DNA from 3 places in the Janthinobacterium sp. 67 genome. Region 1 is predicted to be linked to each of the others. Evidence: predicted binding sites of a transcription regulator. Region 1 holds the regulator's gene; each other region holds the start of a gene.
What was found. Region 1 encodes HrcA, which represses chaperone genes, less so after heat shock. Its sites were predicted from a motif close to TTAGCACTCNNNNNNNNNGAGTGCTAA; they were not measured.
Positions count from the first base shown of each region.

Region 2: groES (co-chaperone GroES) is a predicted target of HrcA. The motif match lies at 1,053-1,079, and genes of this name have one in related genera.
Region 3: rpoH (RNA polymerase sigma factor RpoH) is a predicted target of HrcA. The motif match lies at 1,695-1,721, and genes of this name have one in related genera.

Region 1 is NZ_PGES01000001.1:3,667,919-3,671,196, forward strand. Features, by position in the region: gene CLU90_RS16515 (outer membrane protein assembly factor BamE) at 1-47, opposite strand, end outside; gene fur (ferric iron uptake transcriptional regulator) at 243-674, shown strand; gene hrcA (heat-inducible transcriptional repressor HrcA) at 723-1,739, opposite strand; gene CLU90_RS16530 (HAD family hydrolase) at 1,842-2,567, opposite strand; gene CLU90_RS16535 (hypothetical protein) at 2,812-3,278, shown strand, end outside.
Region 2 is NZ_PGES01000001.1:2,916,202-2,919,479, forward strand. Features, by position in the region: gene CLU90_RS13130 (hypothetical protein) at 57-803, opposite strand; gene groES (co-chaperone GroES) at 1,319-1,609, shown strand; gene groL (chaperonin GroEL) at 1,660-3,278, shown strand, end outside.
Region 3 is NZ_PGES01000001.1:5,060,464-5,063,741, reverse strand. Features, by position in the region: gene CLU90_RS22775 (cell division ATP-binding protein FtsE) at 1-571, shown strand, start outside; gene ftsX (permease-like cell division protein FtsX) at 568-1,488, shown strand; gene rpoH (RNA polymerase sigma factor RpoH) at 1,881-2,774, shown strand; gene CLU90_RS22760 (hypothetical protein) at 2,864-3,130, opposite strand.

The sequences.
Region 1 (3,278 bases):
ATGCCACGGCTGGCGCAGCCGGACATGGCCAGCGCGACACACACCATGCCTGCCACGACTGGTGCTCGGAATGAAATACGGTGCCAGAGAGATGGCAATACAGCCGGTGTTACGCGCATAAATGACCTCAATTTGATGAACAAAACGCCAGGAGTGACCGGCCCGCCAAAAAATGCATATTTTGGCACTCCCCGACAAAACGCTATATGATAAAGCACCTGACCCACATACGAGCAACAAACATGAGTAACAATCCTAGTGATCTCAAGGCAAGCGGCCTGAAAGCCACCCTGCCACGGCTGAAGATACTCGATATCTTCCAGAGTAGCCCGGTACGCCACCTGACCGCGGAAGACGTCTACAAGATTCTGCTGGCCGACAATATGGATGTCGGCTTGGCAACTGTCTACCGTGTCCTGACCCAATTCGAACAAGCCGGATTGCTCAACCGCAACCATTTTGAAACCGGCAAGGCGATTTTCGAACTCAACGAAGGCTCCCACCACGACCACCTGGTGTGCCTCGACTGTGGCCGCGTCGAAGAATTCTTCGACGAAGAGATCGAAATCCGCCAGCAAAAAGTGGCTGAAGAGCGCGGCTTCAAGATCGCCGAACACGCGCTGGCCATCTACGGCAACTGCACCAAGACGGCTTGCCCGCACAAAACGGCCTGACCCAGGCTTGCCGCTCCCACGGGGCGGCTGGCTTGGCAGGCAGTACGGTCAATGATGGCTCAGTGCGTTCGACAGCAACTTGGCCGTAATATCGACAATCGGGATGACGCGCTCGTAAGCCATGCGCGTCGGTCCGATCACTCCCAACGTTCCCACGATCTTGCCGTTGACTTCATACGGCGCCGTCACCACGCTCATTTCATCCATCGGCACGAGCTTCGATTCGCCGCCGATGAAAATCTGCACGCCCGTCGCCTTGCTCGACACGTCGAGCAGCTGCATCAAGCCCGTTTTTTGCTCGAACATGTCGAACATCTGGCGCAGCGAATGCATATTCGATGACAGATCGCTCACGCTGAGCAAGTTGCGCTCGCCGGAAATCACCATGTCGTCGCTATGGTCGGCCATCGCTTCGCTGCCCGCCTCCACGGCAGCCTGCATCAGGCTGCCCATATCGTCGCGCAACTGGCGCAGTTCGCCCTGCAGGCGCACGCGCACGGCGTCGAACGACAGGCCGCCATAATTCTGGTTGATGTAGTTAGCCGATTGCACCAGTTGCGCCGGCGTATAGTCGGCCTCCGTCAGCAATAGGCGGTTCTGCACGTCGCCGCCGGGCGCGACGATGACAAGCAGGATGCGTTTTTCGGACAGGCGCAGAAATTCGATTTGCTGGAACACGGATTCGCGGCGCGGGCTAAGCACGACGCCGGCAAACTGCGACAGCGACGACAGCATCTGCGCCGCGTTGGCGATGGTCTTTTGCGGCTGCGGCGTCTGCAGGCGCATGCGCGACTCCACCATATGTTCGTCCATATGCTGGACCGTCAGCAAGGTGTCGACAAAGATGCGGTAGCCGCGCGGCGTGGGGATGCGTCCGGCCGAGGTGTGCGGGCTGGCCACATAGCCGAGCTCTTCCAGGTCGGCCATGATGTTGCGGATCGTGGCCGGCGACAGGTCGAGGCCGGATATTTTCGACAAGGCGCGCGAACCGACCGGCAGGCCGTCGGCGATATATCGCTCGACCAGGGCTTTCAGCAGTGTTTGGGCACGTGTATCGAGTTGCATGGTGTCTTAGTTAAGCAAGTATTTTGTTAAGCAAGCGGCAACGAAAGCGGCCGAACGTGCATCAACAGCGCCTATTATGCACGTTCGCCCGTCCAGCGGCGATCAATCTTCCAGTTGTCCTTGCAGCCACAGCAGCAATTCATCGAAGTTGGCGCAGATGGCGTCGGGCTGCACGCCGGCGGCCAGGTGGGCGTCGCTGCCCTTGCGGTTCATCCACACGGCACGCATGCCCGCCCCTTGCGCGCCCGTCACGTCGAAGTATAAATCGTCGCCGACATACACAGCTTCATGGGGCGCCACGCCCAACGCGGCGCAGCCGGCCAGGAAGATGCTGGCATCGGGCTTGGCCACGCCGAAATCGCTGGCGGCAATCGATACCTTGAAATGCTGCGCCAGGCCGATAATTTCAAGATCCGCATTGCCATTCGAAATCGAACCGACCAGCATGCGCTGGCCCATCCAGGCCAGGCCAGGCAAGACATCGTCATATGGCTGCACGCGATGGCGCGCCGCCATGAACTGCGCGATGGCGCCATCGACGAGGGCCGGATCCTCGCCCGCCGCCTCGAAGGCGGTCAGCAGGCCCGCGCGGCGCAGCTCGATCAGGTTGCCATGGAAATGCGGTTGTTCATTCAGCATGGCCAGACGGTGCTGGCGCAGCACCTCGATGGAAAACTGCTGCGCCACCTTGGGCGCATGCGCGGCCAGCCAGTCGTGCAGCAAGGTTTCGGCGGCGGCAATCACGGGCGCGATGGGCCACAAGGTATCGTCGAGGTCGAACAGGATGGCCTTGGGCGGCACGGCAGGTTTTACAGGAGCAAGAGACATGGGATTCACGGTGGATGCCGCGCCACAGTGCGCAGCCTGCATCTATTGTCGCATTGATCGCCACAGCCAGCATGGCTGCGCCCCCATGAAATGGGGCCGGGCCAGCGCTTCCCGGCGAAAAATTGTTACAGGGTGATACAAGGCAAGATCATCGAGCTTGCCAGATAGACTAAAATAGGCGCCATTCCAATGCGGCGCCAGCGTCCGCGTTGCGCTACCCAACCTAATTCGTTTTGGAGAATGTATGAAAAATTTGTACCTGCGCTCGATGCTGGCGGCGGCTTGCGCCGTCACATTGGCGGCTTGCGGCGGCAGCGGCGGCAACCTGTATCTGAGTGGCCAAGTCTCCAATCTGGCAAAAGATGGCCTGATTCTCCTGAACAATGGCGAACGCTTGCCGGTCTCCGCAGGTCAGACTTCCTTTGTTTTCACCAAGCTGGTCAACACCGATGACCGCTACGACATCAGCATCGCACAACAGCCCAAAGGCGCCGTGTGCACGATTACCAATGGCGCAGGCAAGGCATCGAGCTATACCGTGACCACGGCCTTCGTCAGCTGCCAGACCAATTCCTATCCGCTGAGCGGCACGATCACGGGCCTGACCGCCGACGGCTTGACCTTGGCCATTGGCAATACCACCACCAGCCCGCTGAAAGGCAGCACGAGCTATACGTTCCCGAATGTCAATGACGGCATCGCCTACAATAT
Region 2 (3,278 bases), 750 kb from region 1:
TTTTCCGGCGCTTTTCGCCAACTGCGCGCATCTGCGGGCGCCGCGATGGCAGCGTTTTACTCGTCGACGTAATCGGCTTCGATATCGAGTCCGCCATAGCGGTTTTCGCAAGAGCGGCGCGTCAAGGTCTGTTGTCCGCCCTTGCCGTCAAGCACCATCGTCAAATCGCGGCAAGTACGGCTGTAGCTGCCGGGTTTGGCGTCCGTGCCCGAGGGCGTCAGGCGCACTGCCAGCGGCTGCGCATTGCCCAAGCCCTTGTTGCTCCACTGGCGGCTCTTGCCATCCTCTTCATCCTTCAGGGTGCGCACGGCCGCCTTCAGCAGCGCTGCCTGCTCTTTGGCATTCAGCTTGGCCACCGTCACGTCGGACAGGAAAGGCGGATACACGACGGGCGCCGGGTCCTTGCCCTGCACGTCCCAGCGGCCGCTGCTCTGCGAACAGGTGCGCCGGCTCAAGTCCTGCGTTTTACCAGCCGCCGTGACGACGAATGTCAGGTCGCGGCACACGTGCGCCTTCAGGCTGTGCTCCGTCATGCCCGAGTTGCTGAAGTTATAGCTGACTTTGACCATCACGCCGCGCTCGCCGCCGTTGTCCCACACGTGCGCTTCCTGGTCGTCGTCATCCTTGTTCAAGTCCTTGAACAGCTCGTTAAGCAGCATTTCCTTTTGCTGCGGCGTCAGGGTGGCCACCGTGATCTCGTCGGCGATGGTGGGCGTTTGCGCGGCGGCATTGCCCAGGCAGGCGAAACCGAGGACGGCGGCGCCCAGCAGGCGCAGGGCGGGACGGGAAAGAGTCGATGGCATGATGAGTGAGCTTTCAGGTGCGAATGGCGATATTGATATGCAATTCTAATCATCTTATCAAAATCCATAGCAAAACTCTGTTTCCTTTGCGTACAGGAACGCCGTCCGCCCGACGGGCATGCTAGAGTCGCGCCTGTTGCTGACGCCCGGGAACGAGGCTTGCGTTTGCGCAAACCCTGTGTAAATGCAGGCTGCGCGGAACAAGTATCAATATGTTCCCCTTGAATAAGCCCCCTACCGTCCCTATAATTAGCACTCGTTAGTAGAGAGTGCTAACAAACTCTTTCGTAGCAATCCTCAGGACATGATGGTGCATGCCGGACAACAGCAGGGAACGCTACGCGGTGGGCGACGCCGCGATGCACCACTGCTCAAGCCGGCACGCAACGATGCCATGGGGTTTGCTTGACCGTTGCGGGCTGCTTTCAACGGCGGTCACTGAAAGCACGCCTGGCGCTGTGCCAGGCATGTATTCATTCAGCAACACTTATCCATTGAACTTTAAGGAGTTTTGTATGAATCTGCGCCCATTGAACGATCGCGTCATCGTCAAACGCCTCGACCAGGAAACCAAGACTGCGTCCGGCCTCATCATTCCTGATGCAGCTGCTGAAAAACCGGATCAAGGCGAAGTCCTTGCCGTAGGCAATGGCAAGATTCTCGACGACGGCAAAGTCCGTCCTCTGGATGTCAAAGTGGGCGACCGCGTCCTGTTCGGCAAGTACGCCGGCCAAACCGTCAAAGTTGACGGCGATGAGCTGCTGGTCATGCGCGAAGAAGACATCATGGCGATCGTCGTCAAGTAATTGTTTCCACGTTTTAGATAACTCATTCCGAAATTTCTGGAGAATTGAACATGGCAGCTAAAGAAGTAGTATTCGGCGACGCAGCGCGCGCCAAGATGGTCGAAGGCGTCAATATCCTCGCCAACGCAGTCAAAGTCACCTTGGGCCCGAAAGGCCGCAACGTGGTCCTGGAGCGCTCGTTCGGCGCCCCTACCGTCACCAAGGATGGTGTGTCGGTAGCGAAAGAAGTTGAACTCAAAGACAAGCTCATGAACATGGGCGCGCAAATGGTCAAGGAAGTTGCTTCCCGCACCAGCGACAACGCCGGCGACGGCACCACCACCGCCACCGTGCTGGCACAAGCCATCGTGCGCGAAGGCATGAAGTTCGTTGCCGCCGGCATGAACCCGATGGACCTGAAGCGCGGTATCGACAAGGCTGTTGCTGCGACCGTCGAAGAACTGGCGAAAATCGCCCGTCCTTGCACCACGACCAAGGAAATCGCCCAGGTTGGCGCGATCTCGGCGAACTCGGACTACTCGATCGGCGAGCGTATCGCTGAAGCGATGGAAAAAGTCGGCAAGGAAGGCGTCATCACCGTAGAAGACGGCAAGTCGCTGAACGACGAGCTGGACATCGTTGAAGGCATGCAGTTCGACCGCGGCTACCTGTCGCCATACTTCATCAACAACCCGGAGAAACAAGTTGCCGTACTGGACAGCCCATTCGTCCTGTTGTGCGACAAGAAAATCTCGAACATCCGTGACCTGCTGCCGGTACTGGAACAAGTCGCAAAAGCTGGCCGTCCACTGCTGATCATCGCGGAAGACATCGAAGGCGAAGCGCTGGCCACGCTGGTTGTGAACAACATCCGCGGCATCCTGAAAACCTGCGCAGTGAAAGCACCTGGCTTCGGCGACCGCCGCAAAGCCATGCTGGAAGACATCGCTGTCCTGACCGGCGGCCAAGTGATCGCTGAAGAAGTCGGCCTGACCCTGGAAAAAGTGACCCTGGCCGAACTGGGCCAAGCGAAACGCATCGAAGTGGGCAAGGAAAACACCATCGTCATCGATGGCGCCGGCGAAGCTGCCTCGATCGAAGCACGCGTAAAACAAGTGCGTGTACAGATCGAAGAAGCGACCTCGGACTACGACCGTGAAAAACTGCAAGAGCGCGTCGCCAAACTGGCTGGCGGCGTTGCCGTGATCAAGGTTGGCGCAGCCACCGAAGTCGAAATGAAAGAGAAAAAAGCCCGCGTTGAAGATGCACTGCACGCGACCCGCGCTGCCGTGGAAGAAGGCATCGTGCCAGGCGGCGGCGTAGCCCTGCTGCGCGCACGCGCCAACATCACGGTCAAGGGCGACAATCCTGATCAAGACGCCGGTATCAAGATCGTCCTGCGCGCAATGGAAGAGCCACTGCGCATGATCGTGCAAAACGCAGGCGAAGAAGCTTCGGTCGTCGTGGCAGCCGTACTGGCTGGCACGGGCAACTACGGCTACAACGCTGCCAACGGCACGTATGGCGACATGGTGGAAATGGGCGTTCTGGACCCAGCCAAAGTGACCCGTTCGGCGCTGCAAAACGCCGCTTCGATCGCTTCGCTGATGCTGACGACCGACTGCATGGTCTGCGAAATCGCTGACGACAAAGCAGGCGGCGGCATGGGCGGCGGCATGGGCGGCATGGG
Region 3 (3,278 bases), 1.4 Mb from region 1:
GCTGATCGTCAATGGCCAGGACATGGCCAAGATCAAGCCGGCAGGCGTGCCGTTTTTGCGCCGTAACATGGGCCTGATCTTCCAGCAGCAAAAATTATTGAACGACCGCTCCATCCTGGCCAACGTCATGCTGCCGCTGCTCGTCGTCGGCGCCCACAAGGCGGCCGCCGAGCAGCGCGCGCGCGCCGCACTCGACAAGGTGGGATTGCTGGACCGCGCCATGGCGCGTCCGCTGTCGCTGTCGGGCGGCGAGCAGCAGCGCGTATCGATCGCGCGCGCCATCGTCAACCGGCCGCAGATCATCCTGGCCGACGAACCGACGGCCAACCTGGACCGCGCCAGCGCCAACAAGGTGCTCGACGCCCTGAAGGCCTTCCACTCCGTGGGCGTGACCTGCCTCATTTCCAGCCATGACGAACAGATGCTCGACGCCGCCGCCCGCGTGATCCACCTGAAGAACGGCCAGCTGGTGGCCATCGACAAGGCCACGCAGGCGCCCGTCTTCGCGCCGCCCGATCCCAATTTTGCGCCATCGCCCGACCAGGACGACGCGCAGGGAGAACAGTCATGAGAGGCTGGTTCCGGCAACACCGTTTCGCGCTGGGTTCGGCGCTGATTCACCTGCGCAAGTCGCCGGGCGGCTTCCTGTTGAACGTCGTCGTGGTCGCCATCGCGCTGTCGCTGCCGTTCGCCGGCTTGACCATGCTCGACAACGTGCGTCCCATGTCGGAACAGATGTCGGTCGATCCGGAAATCAGCGTCTTCCTGAAGATCGACACGCCGCGCGAGCAAGCCGTGGCCCTGGCCAGTTCCATGCGCAAGATCGTCGGCGAGCAAAAGGCGAAGATCGTCTTCATCCCGCGCGAACAGGCGCTCGATACCCTGAAAAACAAGAATGGCCTGGCAGACGTGCTCAGCACCCTGGGCGACAATCCCCTGCCCGACAGCTATGTGCTGAAACTCGATGCCTTCAGCAGCGCCAGCGAAGCGCGGGACGTCGACGCGGTGGCGGAACAGCTGCGCCACTTGCCCGGCGTGGAATCGGCGCAGGTCGATTCGGCCTGGGTCAAGCGCCTGGCGGCCCTGCTGGGCGTGCTGCGCCTGGTGCTGCTGCTGCTGGCCATCACCCTGGGCGTGGCCGTGATCGCCGTGGTCTTCAATACCATCCGCCTGCAGGTGATGCAGCAGCGCGATGAAATCAGCATTTCGAAACTGATCGGCGCCACGGACACCTTCATCCACCGCCCCTTCTATTACACGGGCGCCCTGCTGGGCCTGTGTGCCGGCGCGCTGGCCCTGGGCGCCGTCGCGCTGGCCTTGCAACCGCTCAATACCGCGATTGCCGAATTTGCCCGCCTGTACGCGTCCGAATTCCAGCTGGTGCCGCTGGCGCCGCTGCCGATGGCCGGCTTGCTGGCCGTCAGCGCCGGCCTGGGCCTGATCGGCGCCTTCCTCTGCGTGCAGCGCCACCTGGCGCGCCTGAACTGACCTTCCCTTCCATGGCGGCGCCTGCGGTGCCGCCATGCGCCTCACCCTCCCCATCTGCTGTTATCTTGATGTTTAGCAAGTATTCTTAAGGTTCGCTTCAGCCAGAGGTCGTAGACTGGTTACGTGTTCAAATCGCTGTTCAGAGATATATATCAAGCATTAACCCGCCATAGTATTTAGGCTATCAGGACGATTAAATGTGCTGATTGGCACTCTCAAGCAGAGAGTGCTAATATAGGGACATACCAAAGGCAGTAGCGCCATGGACGCCAGATGAAGATGGTGCCGCGCTCTGCAAAGTGCAAGACCGAATACGCAAACAGACAACAGGACCACGTCGCGTGACGTGGCCAACTGGAACAAAGCAAGACTACGAGGGAGAAAACATGACTATGATGTCCGCAACGTCCGCATTGGTTCCGACCAAAAGTAATGCGCTGGGCCTCGGTTTCACTGGCAATCTGGGCAATATCGACGCCTATATTTCGGCCGTGAACCGCCTGCCCATGTTGACCCACGACGAAGAAATTTCGCTGGCGAAACGCCTGCGCGAAAAAAATGACCTGGCCGCCGCGCAAGAGCTGGTGCTGTCGCACCTGCGCCTGGTGGTCTCGATTGCCCGCGGCTACCTGGGCTATGGCTTGCCGCATGCCGACCTGATTCAGGAAGGCAATATCGGCTTGATGAAAGCCGTGAAACGTTTCGATCCGGACCAGGGCGTGCGCCTGGTGTCGTACGCCATGCACTGGGTGAAAGCCGAGATGCACGAGTACATCCTGAAAAACTGGCGCCTGGTCAAGGTCGCGACGACGAAGGCACAGCGCAAGCTGTTCTTCAACCTGCGCAGCCACAAGACGGGCCTGGACGCGATGACGCCGAAGCAGATCGATGCGCTGGCCAAGCTGCTCGACGTGAAGCGCGAAGAAGTGATCGAGATGGAAACGCGTTTGAGCGGCCGCGACATCGCGCTGGAATCGCCGACCGACGATGAAGACGACAAGTTTTCACCGATCGCCTACCTGTCGTCGGAGCAAAGCGAGCCGACCAAGGTGCTGGAAGCGGAACAAGTGACGCGTTTGCAATCGGAAGGCCTGGAAACGGCCTTGAGCAAGCTCGACGCCCGTTCGCGCCGCATCATCGAAGCGCGCTGGCTGGCCAACGACGACGGCTCCGGCGCCACCTTGCACGCGCTGGCGGACGAGTTCGGCGTATCGGCCGAACGCATCCGTCAAATCGAAGTGGCGGCGCTGAAAAAAATGAAGGGCGCCCTGGCCGCCTACGTGTAATCGCCAGCCATGCCGCAATGTAAAAGGCGCCGCGAGGCGCCTTTTAGTTTTACAAATGATGTTTATCAACAGATAAACATGGTCGGCCGTTAAGCTGCAGCCAAGCCTTTGGTGATCAGCTCGGCGACCACTTCATTCAGATCCACGCCGCGTTCCTTGGCCAGGGTCTGCAATTGCAAGACCAGATCGCTGTTCAGCTTGACGGCGAATGGCACCAGGCCCAGGGCCTGGTCGCGCTTGCGCTGCTCGCGGCGGTCGACGACGACCGCTTCCTTACCGAATGCACCGGCGCCGGGAACATTCATCTTTCCCATCAGTTTCTTGGCATCGCTTTTGGCCAGGTCGGTTTTTTTCATGGTTGTTTCCTGATTTTCAAAACAGCCATTTTACGCAGTAATCGGCGCGCCGCGTGGCCGGCGCGTCAATTCATCGGCAGCGCGCCAATAGTGCGCCGGAAAAATATCATTTTGTTATTATCATTTCATCCCATGCGTGCACAGGCAT